DNA from 2 places in the Enterocloster lavalensis genome. Region 2 is predicted to be linked to the other one. Evidence: a T-box and tRNA genes for the amino acid it is inferred to sense, from the RefSeq annotation. Region 2 holds a T-box; the other holds one or more tRNA genes.
What was found. A T-box is a leader RNA that pairs with one kind of tRNA and senses whether it is charged. The one in region 2 lies ahead of leuS (leucine--tRNA ligase), so its partner is inferred to be a tRNA-Leu.

Region 1: it has a tRNA-Leu gene. The T-box ahead of leuS (leucine--tRNA ligase) is inferred to sense a tRNA for this amino acid. The anticodon was not compared.

The regions. Positions count from the first base shown of each region.
Region 1 covers NZ_CP176637.1:3,272,757-3,282,918, reverse strand. The annotation lists gene ACK2JC_RS14655 (uracil permease) at 1-1,490, opposite strand, end outside; gene ACK2JC_RS14650 (cation-translocating P-type ATPase) at 2,327-4,975, shown strand; tRNA gene ACK2JC_RS14645 (tRNA-Tyr) at 5,156-5,237, shown strand; tRNA gene ACK2JC_RS14640 (tRNA-Leu) at 5,317-5,400, shown strand; gene ACK2JC_RS14635 (RNA-binding domain-containing protein) at 5,649-6,950, shown strand; gene ACK2JC_RS14630 (nitroreductase family protein) at 6,999-7,526, shown strand; gene ACK2JC_RS14625 (hydantoinase/oxoprolinase family protein) at 7,600-9,153, opposite strand; gene ACK2JC_RS14620 (DUF917 domain-containing protein) at 9,146-10,162, opposite strand, start outside.
Region 2 covers NZ_CP176637.1:5,757,234-5,767,395, forward strand. The annotation lists gene licT (BglG family transcription antiterminator LicT) at 9-839, shown strand; gene ACK2JC_RS25810 (PTS glucose transporter subunit IIA) at 871-1,359, shown strand; gene ACK2JC_RS25815 (HPr family phosphocarrier protein) at 1,388-1,648, shown strand; gene nagE (N-acetylglucosamine-specific PTS transporter subunit IIBC) at 1,725-3,200, shown strand; gene ACK2JC_RS25825 (autorepressor SdpR family transcription factor) at 3,405-3,683, shown strand; gene ACK2JC_RS25830 (SdpI family protein) at 3,670-4,353, shown strand; T-box leader at 4,402-4,636, shown strand; gene leuS (leucine--tRNA ligase) at 4,740-7,154, shown strand; gene ACK2JC_RS25840 (helix-turn-helix domain-containing protein) at 7,478-8,386, opposite strand; gene ACK2JC_RS25845 (FAD-dependent oxidoreductase) at 8,610-10,162, shown strand, end outside.

The DNA.
Region 1 (10,162 bases), 2.5 Mb from region 2:
AGCGCGGCCACCGTCAGGTAAACCGTGCCGAAGATTATCCCCGGCCCTGTGAGAAGCGCGATTCCCTCGCAGTGGATCATGCCGATGGCCGCGCAGAAGGCCATGACCAGTGCAAAGGCCCCCGCCATCTTGTAGCGCCGGTCCACCACGCAGGCCAGCAGGCCCGCCAGCAGCAGGCTGGTGAGAAATCCGCCGTTTCCCAGGTACATGATCCCCTGAATGGGCACGGAATATGCCGCAAACTGTTCCGCCGTCACCGCCGCCATAGTCAGTCCGGCCGCCTGGACCGAGGAGCTGATGAGCGTCTGCACGTACTGGAACAGGATCGGGATCATGGACAGCAAAATGACGTTATAATACTTTTTGTCCATGGACCGGAAGGTGTTGTCCGTCACGGAAAATCCGATGAAGATCAGGAGCACCATCACCGCCTCTGTTGGAATCAGGGCCATCAGCACCCCGGTCAGACCGGTGGTACAGATGATCAGGCACAAAAATCCGTTGACCAGCGAAAATCCCGCCCTGGCATCCAGTTCCTTCCAGCCCGGGTGGCCGAAGTACACGGTGGTGGGGAAGGGATTCCCGAACAGCGCGCCGGTCATGGTGGAAACGCCGTCCATAATCATGGAGCGCCGCTCCGGGTAGACGTCCCCGGCCATTTTGGCGGATTCCAGTCCCTGCAGCGTGGAGAGAAAATTGTTGATCTGCAGCGGAATGATCACGGGCAGGTACGGCACAATGCCTTTGAATCCGGCTGCGATATCGCCGATTCCCAGGGAGGGCGGGTAAAATCCGATCTCCGAGAAGGAATCCTTAAGAGCTCCCGGCGTCAGATATCCGCAGGCCCAGGCCACAGCGGTTCCGATGAGAATGGCGATCACCCCGGAGGGGATTTTGGCGAACCGTTTATCCGCCTTACCCAGATAATCAATGATGATGATAAACAGGGGCAGCACCGCGTACACCGGTTTGTCGAACACCATGGCCAGTCCCACAATGGAAAGCCACACCATGGCGGAGGAGGCCATATTTCCCATCAGCGCGCTGTTGGGAATCGTCTCCACGATCCATCGCCCGGCAAAGCCGCCCGCGACCTCCACCAGGCCGCCCACAAACGCAGCCGCCAGGCCCACCTGCAACGCCAGACCGGAATCCCCAGTCTGCCAGTACACCGGTCCGATGATCAGGTACAGCCAGCCCGACAGCTGAGAGGCCCCGATTCCAAAAGGCTGGGAGGTCACATTGTGCCGCTTTTCCTTGTGGGCCAGGCACCGGGCCTCGTAAAAATACCACAGGTTTCCCAGAAGGATCGCCAGACCGATGCCCGGCACCACCTTTCCGATCACCACCTGGGCCGGCATGCCGAACACCACGGTCATAATCCCCGTGGCGGTCAGGATTTTCGAAAACCCGTCGAAGAAGATCCCGATGGACGCGTCAATGTCGCCCTTCCCCCACCAGCGGTATTTGAATTGTGTATTTCCATTCATTGTTAATTATTCTCCACTAATTTGTTTGTGTCTTAAACAAACTTGGCAAAAAAATAATTTTGCCAATCTTTACATAATATATATGTACCAATTCCTACCTGATCCCGGGATATTTCAAAAGTTCATTTAATAGTTAAACAAACTTTTTATTTAAAAACGGATCTCAAATCCTTTCTCAATATAACACTTCGTTATTTAATTGTCAATACCACTTTCTATTTTTTGGCGAAATCTTAACAACAAAAATTCTTGACAGTATTTCCAAATCGTGCTAGTCTTATTCTATTGTAAGGGAGTAGTCGGCGCAGCGGTGCGTGGCGAAGTCAACATCACTGGAATCACTCGTAGAGTTCGGTTCCCTGGCTTGGTTTTAAATGACGAGACTTACCTGTCCGTTTCTTGGAAGAAGTGGCCGGGGGGAGTCTTTTTTTATTGTCCCGGGCCGTTCCTCCCGAAACGAATTTCCTTGAAAATTTCCTATTTCCGGCTGCGGCCGCTGCTGTCGAACCGTTCGTTTTACGCTGCGCCGTCCGGGAATAAATGAGGGAGTAATTCCGCATACTATAATAGCATGCGAGGTAAGTCAACATAATGGCAGCTGCACGGCGGTCTGGCTTATCTGTAGAGAATGAGACTCATATGCAGGTTTGTTTAACATAGCTGTGTATGGGTCTTTTTTATAAATTTATATATCTGTTCAGTACCTTCACAAATATGAGGGATTTTTGCCCGCAGGCTTAGATTTTCATACGGTCAGCGCAGCAAGCGCGCAGATCTACTGAACAGTTACAAATTTATCATCTTTTTTCACACACAGTTTAAAGGAGGAGCAAAACGTGAAAGAGTACTTAACCAGTGTTGAGGACGTGCTGAAGGAGCAAAACTCATCTCCGGATGGCCTCACCAGCGGGGACGCCGCGGGCCGGCTGGAAAAATTCGGCCGGAACAAGCTGAAGGAAGGAAAGAAAACTTCCCTGGTCAAACGCTTTTTGGAAGAGCTGGCGGATCCCATGATCATTATTCTGATCGTCGCCGCCGTGATCTCCGGCATCACCGCGTTCTATGAGGGGGAATCCTTCGCCGACGTTATCATTATTATGTTTGTGGTTATCATCAACGCCGTGCTGGGCGTGGTGCAGGAGAGCAAGGCGGAAGCCGCCATCGCGGCCCTGCAGGAAATCGCGGCCGCTACCAGCAAGGTCCTGCGGGACGGCAAAATCGTCACCTTAAAGAGCGAAGACCTGGTGCCCGGCGACGTGGTAGTGCTGGAAGCGGGCGACTCGGTTCCCGCCGACGGCCGGATCATCGAGTGCGCCAGCATGAAGATCGAGGAAGCGGCCCTCACCGGCGAGTCCGTTCCGGTCAATAAAATCGTCAGCCTGCTGAACCTGGAAGGCGAGAAGGATGTTCCCTTGGGCGACCGCAAGAACATGATCTACATGGGCTCCACCGTGGTATACGGCCGCGGTAAAGCCGTGATCACCGGAACCGGCATGAACACGGAGATGGGTAAGATCGCGGACGCTCTCTCCCAGGCTAAGGACGAGGAAACTCCTCTGCAGATTAAGCTGAACCAGCTGAGTAAAATCCTCACCGTGCTGGTGGTGGGAATCTGTGCGGTGATCTTTGCCGTGGGCCTGTTCCGGGCCAATATGACCCCTGAGGGAATCACCGGCGATACGATTTTAAGCACCTTCATGGTAGCCGTCTCCCTGGCCGTTGCGGCCATTCCCGAGGGTCTGGCGGCCGTGGTGACCATCGTGCTCTCCATCGGCGTGACCAACATGTCCAAGCGCAACGCCATCATCCGCAAGCTGACCGCCGTGGAAACCCTGGGATGTACCCAGATTATTTGTTCCGATAAAACAGGAACCCTGACCCAGAATAAAATGACCGTGGTGGACCACGTGGCCGGGGATGAGGAAGCTCTGGTCCTGGCTATGGCCCTTTGCTCCGACGCGGAGCTGGATCCGGACAGCCACGACGCGGTTGGCGAGCCCACGGAGTGCGCGTTGGTCAACGACGCCTACAAGCACGGAATGGCCAAAAACGACTTGAAGGCCCGCTATGTGCGTGTGGCGGAAGCTCCCTTCGACTCCATGCGAAAGATGATGTCCACCGTCCACCAGACGGAGGGCGGACAGATCGTCCAGTTCACCAAGGGCGCGCCCGACGAGGTGTTAAAGCGCTGTACCAGGGTGATGGAGGGCGGCCAGGCCGTTCCCATGACCGACGAGATCCGCGCAGCCATTTTAAAGAGCAACAAATCCATGGCAGACCGGGCGCTTCGGGTGCTCTGCGCCGCCAAACGCGATTGGAACGCGCTGCCCGAGAACTCCGATCCTGAATTCCTGGAGCAGGATCTCATCTACCTGGGCCTGTCCGGCATGATCGATCCGGTGCGCCCGGAGGTGAAAGCCGCTATCGTGGAATGCCGCCAGGCGGGAATCCGTCCCATTATGATCACCGGCGACCACAAGGACACGGCCGTGGCCATCGCCATGGAGCTTGGAATCATCACCGACGCCTCCCAGGCCATCACCGGCGCCCAGCTAAACGACATGGGCGACGAGGAATTCAACCAGAACATCGAGCACTACGGCGTTTACGCCAGAGTGCAGCCTGAACACAAGGTGCGCATCGTCACCGGTTGGAAATCCAAGGGTAAAATCACCGCCATGACCGGCGACGGCGTCAACGACGCCCCCTCCATCAAGAGCGCGGACATCGGTGTCGGAATGGGCATCACCGGCACCGACGTGACCAAGAACGTGGCGGACATGGTGCTGGCGGACGACAACTTCGCCACCATCGTCTCAGCCGTGGAGGAGGGACGCCGGATCTACGCCAATATCCGCAAAGCCATCCAGTTCCTGCTGGCCTCCAACCTGGCGGAGGTGCTGGCGATCTTCTTCGCAACCCTGATCGGATTTGTCATTCTGGAGCCGGTGCACCTGCTCTGGATCAACCTGATCACCGACTGTTTCCCGGCCCTGGCGCTGGGGCTGGAGCAGAGCGAGCCCGACATCATGAAGCGCGCTCCCAGAGATCCCAAAGAGGGAATCTTTGCGGGCGGCATGGGCTTCGACGTGTTCTTCCAGGGCGCAATCGTCACCGTCCTGGTGATGGTGTCCTACCTCATCGGCCATTACATCGAGAGCGGTGTATGGGAATTCGTCAACAGCCCAGATGGAACCACCATGGCATTTTTAACCCTGTCCATGGTTGAAATCTTCCACTCCCTGAACATGAGAAGCCGCCGCGGCTCCCTGTTCAAAATGACCACGCACAATCATTTCCTGTTCGGAGCCATGGTCGTATCCCTAATACTGACCACCGCTGTGATTGAAGTGCCGTTCCTGGCCGCCGCCTTTGAGTTTACTCCCATTGACTTAAACGAGTATGCGGTCGCCCTGGGACTGGCGGTACTCATCATCCCGATCATGGAGATTGTGAAATTCTTCCAGCGTAAGCTGGGGAAATAGATGCACTCCTACTCAACCGGGAAAGGCCGTCCTGCCGCGAAACGCAGGGCGGTCTTTTTCGGCCAGGAAAGTAAGCCGGCTTAACGGCCACATTCCGGGGGAATCCGACTAATATTCTTTTCAAAACCCTTGATTTTTTGGCCTGCATGTGGTATTATTATCACTGCTTATCCAGTAAATGGGCGGATTCCCGAGTGGCCAAAGGGGACAGACTGTAAATCTGCTGCAAATTGCTTCGGTGGTTCGAATCCACCTCCGCCCATTAGCGTGTCAGTTATAGCTTAAGGACATCAGCGCAGAGCGTATTAAAGGTCCTCGTTTTCAGCCGTGGCACGTGCATTGCGGGTATGGTGGAATAGGCAGACACAAGGGACTTAAAATCCCTCGGAGGCGACTCCGTGCCGGTTCAAGTCCGGCTACCCGCATTTCGTTCTATGTTGTGTATGGACAAACCCTGCTGACTAAATGGGTTTGTCCATTTTTTATGTCGTGATATTCATCTATAGAGTGCAAAAAAGCACACAGGATTTTTGCTTTCTTTTAGGAAAATCCTGTTCTAAAATTCTAATACTCTGCGGTTCTCATCATTCTTCTCACCATTTTATGAATAGTATTTGACAAGAATGACAAGAATGAATATAATCATAAATAGAAGAACCACTGGAGGTGCCTTATGACATTCACCGAAAGCGACACTGTAGAATTGAAATCCCAGTTGATCAGTGACATTTGCAAGGAGATTATTGCCTTTGCCAATTCACGGGGCGGCACATTATATGTCGACGTAGAGGACAGTGGAAATGTGATTGGCCTAGCGGATACCGATCAGTCAACTTTGCAGCTGAGCAACATGATTCGTGACTCCATCAAACCGGATGTAACAATGTTCGTCCGTTATGAAACACTCTGCGTTGAAGGAAAAAACATTATTGCGGTAACTGTTCAGAAGGGAACCGATCGTCCGTATTATCTTGGCAGCAAAGGTTTAAAACCAAGTGGCGTCTATGTCCGCAACGGCACATCAACCGACCCTGCCACAGACACCGCAATACGCAGAATGATTAAGGAAACAGATGGGGATAGTTTTGAAACAATGCGTTCTTTAGAACAGCAGCTCACTTTTAAAGCCGCTGAGGAACAATTCAAGAAACGTAACGTGCCGTTTGACGCTGCCAAAATGCAGACACTTGGCATGGTATCGCAGGATGGTATATATTCTAATGTAGCGCTGCTTCTTTCTGACCAGTGCAGTCATACCATAAAAGCCGCGGCTTTTTCAGGAACAGATAAAACAACATTTCAGGACAGACGGGAATTTGGCGGTTCCCTGTTCCAGCAGATGGAGGAAATGTACGCTTATCTCGATATGCGGAATCAGACAAAAGCCACATTTGAAGGATTATATCGCAGAGATACCCGTGATTATCCTGAAGAAGCGCTCAGGGAAGCACTGCTCAATTCTCTGGTTCACAGAGATTACTCTTTCAGTGCCAGTACATTGATCAGCGTCTATGATGACCGTATTGAATTTGTTTCTGTTGGCGGACTTCCTGCCGGCATTGCTCTGGAAGATATTATGCTTGGCCTTTCTGTATGCAGAAACCCCAAGTTGGCAGCCATCTTCTATCGTCTGCAGCTGATTGAAGCATACGGTACCGGAATGCCCAAAATCATCAAGGCATACGCAGGGACCGATTTAGAGCCTAAAATCCAAGTAACCAACAATGCCTTTAAGATTACCCTGCCGAATCTCAATTTCTCATCCAAACCTGTTCCGGTCTACGAACCGCCAACAGAAGATGAAAAACGTGTTCTCAGTCTCCTTGCCACCAGGGAATCCATTGTGCGGAGCGATGTGGATCGCTTACTTGGCGTCAGCCAGTCAACTGCTAATCGTATTTTGAAACAAATGATTGAAAAATATTTGATTTCACAGGAAGGAACCGGAAAGAACACGAAATATATTAAAAGATAAATTACCCCATGCTGTAATAACTCTCAACTTCAGAAAGGACCTGATCTCATGGAATTAATGAATGCAATCCACGAACGCAAAAGCTACCGCAAACCCTACAAACCCGATCCCATTCCCGCCGAGTCCATTAAGGAAATCCTGGAAGCCGGCGTAGCCGCGCCTTCCGGCTGCAACCAGCAGACCACCCGCTTTATCGGGGTGAACGATCCCGAGCTGGCTCACAAGCTTGCGGAGATTTACGACAAGCCCTGGGCCCTGACCGCGCCCGCGGCGATTCTGCTGCTGACCAGGGAGCACGTCTCCTACCGCGGCAACTCCTACCACATCCACGACTACTCGGCGGCGGCCGAGAACATCCTTCTGGCCGCCGTGGATAAGGGCTACGCCACCACCTGGATCGAGGGACAGATCGAGGGGGAGAAGGCCCGGCAGATGGGCGATCTTCTGGGCGTGCCCCAGGACCTGACCGTAGCCATCTACATGCCCCTGGGCATCCCCGCCGAGGAGAACCCCGGCGTTGCAAAAATGCCCTTTGAGGACCGCGCGTGGCTGAACGGGTATGGGAAATCCTTCTAAATCCTAATCCGCGCTCCACGCCGCCGGACACCGCTGCGTTTCCGGCTTCGCCGCGCCGCGCGCTCACACGCCGCTAGTCCGCCAAATCCCCCGCCGCCTTAATCTTCACCCGGTTGGTATTTCCCGGATAATATGCCAGCGGCACATCCTCAACCTCTATAATCTCAACCGTCTCCCGGACCGCGCCGGACTGCACCGCCAGTTCCACCGCCGCGGCCCGGGCTTTTTCTAACGCCTCATCCCGCGGAATTTCATCGTAATTGATCAGCTGTTCCAGCGTACCGCTCACCTTGGAGATGGCGGAGCCGATGGCATTGGCCGTGCCGAAATGGTCGGGCTTCACCACGGTTTTGGTGCCCGCCAGGCGGTCCGGGACAATGATCGATCCGCCTCCCACCAGCACCGCGTCGATGTCCGCGCCGGACACCTTCATGGCGTCGATGCTGTCCTCAATCATGGCGCGCATGGCTTCCATGGCCTTTAACGCCACGTCCTCGTCAATCCCGGCCGCCAGGGAGGGATCGCCAAGCTCCACCATACCCAGGCGCACCGCCACGTCTGTGGCCGTCATGGTATCCCCGCCGAACACCAGGGCCTTCTCCGCGATGCGGTAGCCCACGCTGTCGGGGCCCACGGTCACGCTGCCGTCCGCGTAGCTGCGCACGATGGAGCCGCCGCCCAGGCCGATGGAGATCACGTCAGGCATGCGGAAATTGGTGCGCACGCCGCCGATGGTGACCGCCACGCCGGACTCCCGGGGGAAGCCGTTCTGGATCATACCCAGGTCCGTGGTGGTGCCGCCCACGTCGATGACCACCGCATTAGACAAATTGCTTAAATAGCTGGCGCCCCGGATGGAGTTGGTGGGGCCGCAGGCTATGGTGAGAATGGGATAACGCCTGGCATATTCCATGGTCATCAGAGTTCCGTCGTTCTGGGACAGGTACACGTCCGCGTTGGTTACGCCCTCCTCCGCCAGGGAACGGGCAAAGCCTTCCGTAAACCGGTCCGCTACTTGATAGAGGGCGGCGTTTAAGATGGCGGCATTTTCCCGCTCAATCAGGCCCATGGAGCCGATCTCGCTGGAAATGGACACGTGAACGCCCTCCCCCATCACCTCCCGGCAAAGGGCCGCGGCCTCCAGCTCGTGGTCGTTGCGCACCGTGGAAAATACACAGGAAATGGCCACGGACTCCACCTTTCCCTTCAATCCCTCAAAAAATTTTCCGGCCGCCTCCCTGTCAAACGGCGCCAGTTCCTTCCCGTCGTACTCAAATCCGCCTCCCACAATGGCGTAATCCACCGCGATCCGGCGGATATCCTCAGCCCAGTCCACCATGGGCGGGATGCCCAGTGTGGCGGGCGCGCCGATGCGCAGAATGCCGATGGGAGCCAGGTTCTTCCGCTCCACAATGGCGTTGGTGCACTGGGTGGTTCCCAGCATGGCCTGGCGGATTTCCGACCGGTCCACGTCCGCCCGGGCCAGCACCTCCCGCACCGCACCCACGATGCCGTCGTAAATATCGCCGGTGGTTGGGTGTTTTACCTCCGCGACCACCCGGCGGTTCCCGTCAATCAGGACGGCGTCCGTGTTGGTGCCGCCCACGTCAATTCCCAGCTTATACATCCGCCTCACCTCCGTTTGCCCGCTCTTCTAACGGTATGTAATCCGTATCCAGCCCGAAATACCGGGGACCCACCAATTCCAGCCCCGCCTCGGAACGCCACATCTCAAAGCATTTCAGCCCCACGGCCAGCACCCGCTTTCCGTATTTCAGCGCGTCCGTGGTCACCGGGATAAAGGTCTCCGCGTCCACCAGACAGATCAAATCCGGCACAGTGGCAACGATCCGGTCGTCCACCTGGGCGCAGAGATTCTCATTCTGGAACACAATTCTGGCCTGGTGCCCCTTGTCGCTTCCAATTCCTTCCAAAACCACTTTGCCATAGTTGAACGCGCCCTTTGTCTCCCGCAGCACGTCCACGATTTTGCCCTTAAACAGCCGGTATCCCTCGGCGTATTCCAGGAACGCCTCCTCCGGCGTTTTGCCGCTGACGCTCTTCACCTTGCGGATGGCCTCGCCCAGCTTCTGGCTGCGGGTCACAATGTCCCTGACCCCGTATCGCTTCATGGTCGCGCCGTCCATGCAGTAAAGGGACACGGAAACGGAACCGCCGCAGCTCATGGTCACCGCCCGGGCCAGCTCCTCAGTCCATTTGTTAGTGATGGTGTTGAAAATGGCGCTGTTGCCCTTCTCATCCACCAGAGCCATGGGAGTGGCGGACACGCCACCCATGGTGAAGGTCACCATCTGCAGCTCCGGGAAGGCCCGGCCCATTCCGTCCGCGTCCACCAGAGGCAGTCCCAGCCTGGCCGCCGCCGCGATGGGCAGCATAGAGTTCACGCCGCCCGCCTCCATGGGCATGAAGGCGTAAACCTGGCGGCCGAAAAACTTGCTCACCATCTCATACAGGTTCTGGTATTCATGTTCGCCGATGGTTTTCTCACCCAGTATGGTGGGCGCACCCATCATGGCGATGGGCATCACCAGCGCGTCGTCCGGCACCTCGTCCGGCTCCAGCAGGGTGACGGGGCCGCACTCCCGCACCGCTCCGATGGCCACCAGCTTTCCCAC
Region 2 (10,162 bases):
AGAACGTCATGAAAATCAGTAAAATTATCAATAATAATGTGGTCAGCACCTTTGACGAGGACGGAAGGGAGGTCGTCGTCATGGGACGGGGAGTGGGTTTCAAGGCCAAAGAGGGAATGGCCGTGAACGAGGCCAAGGTGGAGAAAATCTTCCGCCTGGACAGCCAGACCTCGATGGATCAATTTAAAGAGCTGGTCGTGAACCTTCCGATCGAGCACGTACAGATTTCCGCCGAGATCATCAGCTATGCCAAGAGCGTTTTAAACCGTCCCATAAACCCCAACGTGTATATCACGCTGACAGACCATATCAATTTTGCGCTGGAGCGCTTCAAGCAGAAGATGATGTTCTCCAACCCGCTGATCCACGAGGTGAAAAGCTTTTACCACGCGGAATACCTGATTGGAGAGTACGCCATTGCCATGATCCGCAGGGACCTTGGAGTGATGCTTCCGGTGGATGAGGCGGCCAGTATCGCGCTTCATATCGTCAATGCGGAATATGATGCACCCATGCGGGACACCATAGATATTACCAATCTGATCCAGCAGGTGAGCGAGGTGGTGATCGAGTATTTCAACATTCAGATCGATGAGGACTCGCTGAGCTACGAGCGGTTTATCACCCATCTGCGGTTTCTGGCCCAGCGGATTTTTACAGGGGAGCACATGGAGTCGGATAACCCGGAATTTCAGGAGATGATCGCGAAAATGTACCCGGAGGAACATGTTTGCAGCCAAAAGGTACAGGTGCTGATTGATCAGAAGTATGGACACAAAATGACAGAGGAAGAAGCGGCGTATCTGGCGCTGCACATCAAGAGGATCCGCACGCGTTAAAGCGGCGGAAGACTGGAAAGGGGATTTATATATGTTTAAAGGTTTAAAAGGGCTTTTCGGAGGAAAAGAAAAGGCAGTTGTAGGAGCGCCGGTGAGCGGCAGGGCGATCCCCATGAGTCAGGTCAATGATCCTACCTTCAGCCAGGAAATCCTGGGCAAGGGCGTGGCCATCATTCCCGATAAAGGGCGCATCGTAGCTCCCATCGACGGCACGGTTACCATGGTGTTTGACACCAAGCACGCCATCAGCATGCAGGGCGAGAGCGGAGTGGAGCTGATCATCCACGTAGGGATTGACACCGTGGAGCTGAAAGGACAGTATTTCACCGCACTGGTGAACGCCGGCGCGCAGGTGTCCAAGGGAACCCCGCTGCTGGAGTTTGACATGGAGAAGATCAAGGCAGCCGGTTATGACGTGGTGACGCCGGTGATCGTCTGCAACACGCCCAATTTCCCCGACATGACCGTAAAGAGCGGCATGGAGGTCCGGGAAGGCGACACCGTGATCGAGCTGAACTAGGTTATACAGGCGGAAAAGGAGGACGGATATGCTGGAAGAACGTTTTGTGTTGAAGGACTCCATGGGGCTTCACGCCCGGCCCGCGGCCCAGCTGATGATGGCGCTGAAGGATATTCAGAGCGCGGTGACCATCAGCGGCAACGGGGAACAGGTGGACGGTAAGGATGTGATTCAGATTCTGTCTCTGGGATGTGTGCAGGGGGATCAAATCACCTTTACGGCGGAGGGGCCGGACGAAGAGAAGGCCATGGAAGCGGTCCGCCGGGTTATGAAGGAACTGGACTGTTGAAGGTCCGAAATTGATTTAAACCTGTAAAGGTTTAGATAGATGTGTGAATCTTATTAAAGAAAGGGGATTTATTATTATGATGAAATGGTTACAGAAGCTTGGCAAGTCATTGATGCTGCCCGTTGCTGTTTTACCGGTTGCAGGTATTTTATCCGGTATCGGCTACTTCCTTTGCCCGGCGGTTATGCAGGGCGGAGATATCACGGGTGCGATTCCCATGATCGGTTACTTCCTCACCCAGGCGGCGCTGGCGCTGATCGACGGCGCAATTATCGCCCTCCTGTTCGCGGTAGGCGTTGCGGTCGGTATGTCGGATGACCATGACGGAACTGCAGGCCTGGCAGGCCTTGTTTCCTGGTTGATGATTACCCATCTGCTCTCTCCGGGAGTGGTTCAGACTCTGGCCGGTATTGCGCCGGACACCATCCAGGGAATGGCATTCGCTAAGATCCAGAATGCGCTGATCGGTATTATCGCCGGTATCATCGGATCTACCTGCTACAACAAATTTAAGAATACCAGACTGCCGGATTGGCTGGCTTTCTTCTCTGGCAAGCGCTGTGTTGCTATCGTTACTGCAATGTTCTCGATTATCGCTGCGGCAGTCCTCCTGTTTATATGGCCGATCGTTTTCGGCGGACTGACTGCGTTAGGCCAGTCGATCGCAAAGATGGGCGCAGTAGGCGCAGGTCTCTATGCGTTTTTAAACCGTTTGCTGATTCCGTTCGGCCTGCATCACGCGCTGAACAACGTATTCTGGTTTGACACCATCGGATTAGGCGACTTAAGCAACTTCTGGGCAGGCAAAACCAGCGCAGATGTTACTTGGAGCCTTGGAATGTACATGTCCGGATTCTTCCCCTGCATGATGTTCGGAGTTCCCGGAGCTGCTCTGGCTATGATCCACTGCGCAAAGAGTAACAAGAAGAAAATTGCTATTGGTATCCTTGCATCCGCAGCGCTGTGCGCATTTGTCTGCGGCGTTACCGAGCCCTTTGAATTTGCATTCATGTTCCTGGCTCCCGCACTTTACTTAGTGTACGCAGTTTTGTACGGCGTCTTTACCTTTGTGACCGTACTGCTTGGCTTCCGTGCCGGCTTCTCATTCTCCGCCGGCGCAACGGATCTGCTGTTCTCCGCAGCCCTTCCGGCCGCAGCGAAGACCTGGCTGATTATTCCTCTGGGCATCGCCGCGTTTGCAGTATTCTACCTGGTATTCAGATTCATGATTACGACCTTCAACTTAAAGACACCCGGTCGTGAGGATGACGACGAGGCGGACGACACCTCCGCTAAGCTTGCCAACAACGACTACACCCAGGTTGCAACCATTATCCTGGAAGGCCTTGGCGGCAAAGAGAATGTAAAGAGCATTGACAACTGCATCACCAGACTGAGACTGGAGATCAACGACTACACCAAGGTGGATGAGAAGAAGATCAAATCCGCCGGTGTCGCCGGGGTGATCCGTCCCAGCCAGAAGAGCGTGCAGGTAATCGTCGGCACACAGGTTCAGTTTGTGGCGGATGAGTTTAAGAAATTATGTAAATAAACAGCAGTGAGAGCGAGAAGCAGGGGCCGAAAACCTCTGCTTCTCTTTTTGAATGCAAGGGGCCGCTGGCGCAGCCTGGGGCGATTACAGTGAAACCCCAGTTATTTCCAGATTGACAGTTCGCCTTCACTGTGGTACAATACGTTTAGATATTTAGAGAAATATCTAAATGATAACCATCAAATGGGAGAAAGGAGGCACTCCATGTCCTTTGCCGATACCTTTAAAGCGCTGTCCGATCCAACCCGCCGGGAGATTTTAAACCTGTTGAAGCAGGAAAAGCTCACGGCCGGGGAGATTGTGGCCCATTTCGACACCACGGGAGCCACCATTTCCCATCATCTGTCCATCCTCAGACACGCCGGATTGATAGATGACAGCAAATCCGGCAAATATATCTATTATGAGCTGAACCTCTCCGTGTTTGAGGAGGTACTGGCCTGGATTCAGGATTTAATGGAGGAAAAACATGAAGAAGATTAGCGGTTCGATCAAAAATATGACATTTTCCGACTGGGTTTACTGGGGAATGGCCCTGGTGCCCTTCGCCATCTCACTGGTCTTTTACAGCAGGCTGCCGGAGCAGGTGCCCACCCACTGGAACGGCGCGGGAGAGGTCAACGGCTACTCCAGCCGGTTGATGGCCTGCTTCGGGATACCGGGCTTTATGCTGCTCATGGCGGTGGTGGTCAATTTCGCCTTTCTGGCGGATCCCAAGCGGGCCAATATCGCCCGTTCCCGGGAGCTGAAGCAGATCACCCGCTGGTTCATCGTGATCCTGGCGGTGCTGGTCCAGTGCATCACCATGCTGTCCGGCGTGGGGGTGGAGCTGAACGTGGGGCTGCTCACCAGCGTGCCGATCTCGATTCTGTTCATTGTCATCGGCAACTACATGCCCAAATGCAAACAGAATTACACCCTGGGAATCAAGCTGCCCTGGACCCTGGCCGACGAGGACAACTGGAACAGGACCCACCGGCTGGCCGGGTACGTGTGGACCCTGGGCGGTCTGGCTATGCTGGCCTTCGGCCTCATGGGGCGCTCCGGCCCGTATTTTGTAATCGTTGTGGCAATTATCCTGATTCCCACAATCTACTCCTATGTCTTGTGGAAACGCTCGGGCGGTGGGGAAAATCATGGGAAAAATCGTTAAGAATACGCATTGACACCCCGCTGCAAATATGTTAAATTTATAGTCAGCATAAATACTGAGACGGGGAGTAGTAGAGGAATTCCGAACTTCAGAGAGCCGGCGGAGGGTGCGAGCCGGTGGGAAGGATTCTTTGAACTGGCCCCTGAGTAGCTTTCCCAAGGGCGATCCAGCCTGCGTAAGAAATGCCGGCCCCTGACCGTTATACAAGGAATCGAGCGCATGCGCCAAACGGCGTGTGAATCAGAGTGGTACCGCGCGGGAGCTTATGTCCTGCGTCTCTAGCAATAGGGGCGCAGGGCTTTTTTCGTACAACGGCCAGCCGGCCGGAAGGAACCGTCCGCCCCCTCACGAAATGTACCAAGCAAGAACAATGGAGGAAGCAAGCTATGGCTACACAGTACAACCACAGCGCCATTGAGAAGAAATGGCGCGAAAACTGGGAAGCGAAGCCCATCAATGTAAATGACGGCAAGAAGGAGAAATACTACTGCCTGGACATGTTCCCCTACCCCTCCGGCAGCGGCCTGCATGTGGGCCACTGGAGAGGTTATGTGATCTCCGACGTCTGGAGCAGATACCAGCTCTTAAAGGGCAAATATGTGATCCATCCCATGGGATGGGACGCCTTCGGCCTGCCGGCTGAGAACTACGCCATCAAGATGGGCGTGCACCCGGCCAAGTCCACGGAGGAGAATATCAAAAACATCAAGCGCCAGATCAAGCAGATCGCGGCGATCTACGACTGGGATATGGAAGTAAACACCACGGACCCCGGGTTCTACAAGTGGACCCAGTGGATTTTCGTGCAGATGTTCAAGAAGGGTCTGGCCTACGAGAAGGAGTTCCCCATCAACTGGTGTCCCTCCTGTAAGACCGGCCTTGCCAACGAGGAAGTGGTAAACGGCTGCTGCGAGCGCTGCGGCACCACGGTGACCAAGAAAAATCTGCGCCAGTGGATGTTAAAGATCACCGCCTACGCGGAGCGCCTGTTAAGCGACCTGGACAAGCTGGACTGGCCGGAGAAGGTCAAGAAGATGCAGACCGACTGGATCGGCAAATCCTACGGCGCGGAGGTGGATTTCCCCATCGACGGCAGGGATGAGAAGATCACCGTCTACACCACCCGCCCCGACACCCTCTACGGAGCCACCTTCATGGTGCTGGCCCCGGAGCACGAGCTGGCAAAGAGCCTGGCCACCGACGAGACCCGCGAGGCGGTGGAGCAGTATATCTTCGACGCTTCCATGCGCTCCAACGTGGACCGCATGCAGGCCAAGGACAAGACCGGCGTGTTCACCGGCAGCTACGCCATCAACCCCTTAAACGGGGCCAAGACGCCCATCTGGCTGTCCGATTACGTGCTGGCTGACTACGGCACCGGCGCGATCATGTGCGTGCCCGCCCACGACGACCGCGACTTCGAGTTCGCCAAGAAGTTCGGCCTGCCCATCGTGCAGGTCATCGCCAAGGACGGCAAGGAAATCGAAAATATGACCGAGGCCTACACCGAGGCCAGCGGCGTGATGATCAATTCCGGCGACTGGAACGGCATGGAGTCCGCGGTATTGAAACAGGAAGCCCCTCACATGATCGAGGAGAAGGGCTTTGGCCACAAGACGGTGAACTACAAGCTGCGCGACTGGGTATTCTCCCGCCAGCGCTACTGGGGCGAGCCGATCCCGATCATCCACTGTCCCAAGTGCGGCTGCGTGCCGGTTCCCGAGGACCAGCTGCCCCTGCGCCTGCCGGATGTGGAGAGCTATCAGCCCACCGGTACCGGCGAGTCCCCGCTGGCTGCCATCGACGAGTGGGTTAACACCACCTGCCCGGTCTGCGGCGCTCCTGCCAAGCGGGAGACCAACACCATGCCCCAGTGGGCCGGTTCCTCCTGGTATTTCCTGCGCTACGTGGACAGCCACAACGACGAGGAGCTGGTGTCCAGGGAGAAGGCGGACAAGTACCTGCCCGTGGACATGTATATCGGAGGCGTGGAGCACGCGGTGCTGCACCTTCTGTACTCCCGGTTCTACACCAAGTTCCTCTGCGACATCGGAGCCATCGACTTTGACGAGCCCTTCAAGAAGCTGTTCAACCAGGGTATGATCACCGGCAAGAACGGCATCAAGATGAGCAAGTCCAAGGGCAACGTGGTGTCCCCGGACGACCTGGTGCGGGACTACGGCTGCGACTCCCTGCGTCTCTACGAGCTGTTCGTGGGACCGCCGGAGCTGGATGCGGAATGGGACGACCGGGGCATCGAGGGCGTTTCCCGCTTCTTAAACCGCTTCTGGAACCTGGTGATGGACAACAAGGATAAGAACGTGGAGCCCACCCGGGAAATGCTCAGGGAGCGCCACAAGCTGGTCTACGATATTGAGCAGCGCTTCAACCAGTTCAGCTTAAACACCGTGATCTCTGGCTTCATGGAGCACAACAACAAGCTGATCGAGATCGCCAAGAAAGAGGGCGGCATCGACAAAGAGACCTTAAAAACCTTCGTGATCCTGCTTGCTCCCTTCGCGCCCCACATCGGCGAGGAGCTGTGGCAGCAGCTGGGCGGCACGGACACCGTGTTCCACGCCCAGTGGCCGGAATTCGACGAGGAGGCCATGAAGGAGGACGAGATTGAGGTCGCCGTACAGGTCAACGGCAAGACCAGAACCGTGATCAGCGTGGCAGCCGATATCGCCAAGGAGGACGCCATCGCCGCGGGTAAGGCGGCTGTTGCCGACAAGCTGACCGGGAACATTGTGAAGGAAATCTATGTTCCGGGGCGGATTATCAATATTGTGTGCAAATAATGGGAAACCATTGACCGCGGGCTGCGCCCGGGGCACAATCGAGACGAGAACAATGGGCCGCAGGCTCTGCCCGCAGCCCATTGCATTTAACAAAAGCCGCTGTACGGCCGGAGGAATCCGGGCCGTGCAGCGGCTTTTTGCGGGTAAATGGGGGAGCGGTTAAATGGGTGATCGGATAAAGGGATGATCAGTTAAATGGGGGATCAGGTAAACGGGCGATTGGGGGTGTCCGCAGGGCCTCCGTCTCTGGCGGACGGCGGCGGTGGCGGTGGCGGACTACGGTGGCGGCAGACGGTGCAGCATACGGCGATGGCGGCAATTCATCAGTCCTGCACCCCCTGCTTCCGGAACCGCCTGCGGTACTCTGTGGGCGGGATGCCCATCAGCTGGGTAAAGACCCTGGAGTAATAGTTGGGATCGCAGAAGCCCACGCTCAGGGCAATGTCCGCAATGGAGGTCTGGGAGCCCACCAGGAAGTCCTTGGAAGCTTCCACCCGCACCTTGTTGATGTAGGAATTGATGTTTAAGTGAAACCGTTTCCGGAAAATGTGGCTGATGTGGGACTCGCTGCAATGGCAGAAGCCTGCCAGCTCCGAGACCCGGATCTGCTCGGTGAAATTCTGCCGGATGTACTCCGAGGCGTGGGACAGGATCGTGTCCTCGTTGGAGCTTCGCCGCCGCATGGAGGCGTCGTGGGTGTCTTTGATGGTGTCGTAGGTCATGGAGAGATACTCCGCGATCAGCTCCATGGTGGGGATGAGCACCTCCGGGGAGATCGTGGGCGGCGTGAAGCTCTTGCGGTAAAGCCGGACGGCCTCCTCCTCGGAGAGAAGCTCAGACTGGGCGCACACGTGGTGAATCCGGTTGAGCGCCAGGGCATCGTACCCGCCGAAGAATCCGATATTGATGGTTCCGATAATAAAGTCTCCGTTGATGATGGGAGTCACGTACTCGCAGAGTCCGGCGTGGCACATGCCGAAAAATGTGCAGCGGTCCTTTCGGAACCGGTTGTTCATCTTCCGGATCATGGTCAGGCATTTGTGATAGATATGACGGTCGGACTTGATGTACATACAAAATGCGTTGGCGTGGGTGAGAAAGGGCTGGAGCGCTTCGTCCAGCTCCCGGTTCACCGGGATAAACCCCGAGTAATCCTTGATACAGATGGAAATATTGTATTCTTTCTCCGCAAATGCGAGATAGTTCGCGATCTTCTGATAATGACAATTCATGGAAATCCCCTTCCGGTCCGGCACAAATGTGGATTAGATTGCAGAATAATCCAGAAATAGAGCAGGATATTTAATGCACAACGGATTTATAATTGTTACTATATAGAAAAGATAGCAAAAAACACAAAAAAGTGCAAGCGCAAATCAGAAATACTATAAATAATTCCGATATACAGAAATATTTAAAAGTATTATTCTGTAAAAAACACAGGGGGATTTTGCGGTGACGGAACGGGTAGAGGCAGAGGTAGTAGTAGCAGGCGGAGGGCCGGGCGGGATATGCGCCGCGCTGGCGGCCGCAAGGCTGGGAAAGAAAACGGTCCTTGCAACGGACCGGCCGGTGCTGGGCGGCAATTCCAGCAGCGAGATACGGGTATGGACGAGAGGCGCCACAGGGGCGGGGAATCTTTACGGCGAGGAGATGGGGATTTGGGGAGAATTAAAGCTCCGCAATCTCTATCTGAATCAGGAAGGCAATCCGGTGTTCTGGGACGACGTGCTCCTGGAACAGGTCTTATCCGAGCCCAATCTGAAGCTGTATTTGAATACGCACATTAGCGGGATGGAGACGGACGGCCAGGGCCGGATCGCCTGGGTGTCGGGGTTTCAGATGATGACGGAAAAGGAGCTGCGGTTTGAGGGCGCGTATTACATCGACGCCACCGGGGACGGTTCCCTGGGAGCCATGGCCGGGCTGCCCTACCGGATGGGCAAGGAGAGCAGAGACACCTACGGGGAGTCCTTTGCGCCGGTGGAGGAGGAGCGCACCACCTTTGGGAGCACGCTGTTTTTCTTCACCAAGAGGGAAGACCATCCGGTTTCCTACATCGCCCCTGACTATGCTTATCCCCGGGAAACCATCGAGGAGCTGCTGGGAAAGGGCGGCCGGATCGCCAATGAGAAGATGGACGGCTGCGACTACTGGTGGTTTGAGACCGGAGGAATGGCGGACACCATCCGTGAGGCCCAGGAGATTGGTCTGGAACTGAAGCGGTTTACGGCCGGTGTCTGGGACTATATCAAAAACAGCGGACGCTATGACGCGGACTGTCTGACCCTCAGCTGGGAGGGAAACATGCCGGGCAAGCGGGAGAGCCGGCGCTTTATCACGAAAAAAATATTGACCCAGCAGGATATTCTGGAGCACAGAGCGTTTGAGGACGGCGCGTTCTACGGCGGGTGGTACCTGGATTTTCACCCGTCCCACGGATTTAAGACGGAGGAGGACAACTGTACGCAGATTCCGGTTCAGGTGTACGCTGTTCCCCTGGGCTGCCTTTATCCAACCTGCGATTCCAACCTGCTGTTTGCGGGCAGGGACATCGGCGTGAGCCATGTGGCGTTCGCCTCCACGCGGATTATGAATACCTGCGCTCTGTCCGGCCAGGCGGCCGGTACGCTGGCGGCACGGTGCATCGAGCTGGGGAAGCGGCCGGGGGATCTGGCAGCGGAAGAGATTCAGGGAGTTCAGCAGACCCTTTTGAGAAACGATATGATGATCCCTGGAATCCGGTACCATGAGGAGGGGGATCTGGCGCAGGAAGCCATTGTTTCCTCCTCCGGCGCGGAGTGCCGGGGAGCACTTGGGGAGACGGGAACATTTTCCTTGTCGGACGGCGGAATTTTGGTGTTTCCCCGGCGGGCGGCGGGGACGGAGTTCCTGGTGGAGAGCGGACAAACCACAGAGGTCTCCTACCAGTGCTATCGGAGCGACGTGCCTTCCAGGCTGGCTCTGGGCAGCCGTTTGGGAACCATGAAAACCGTGATCCCGGAGGG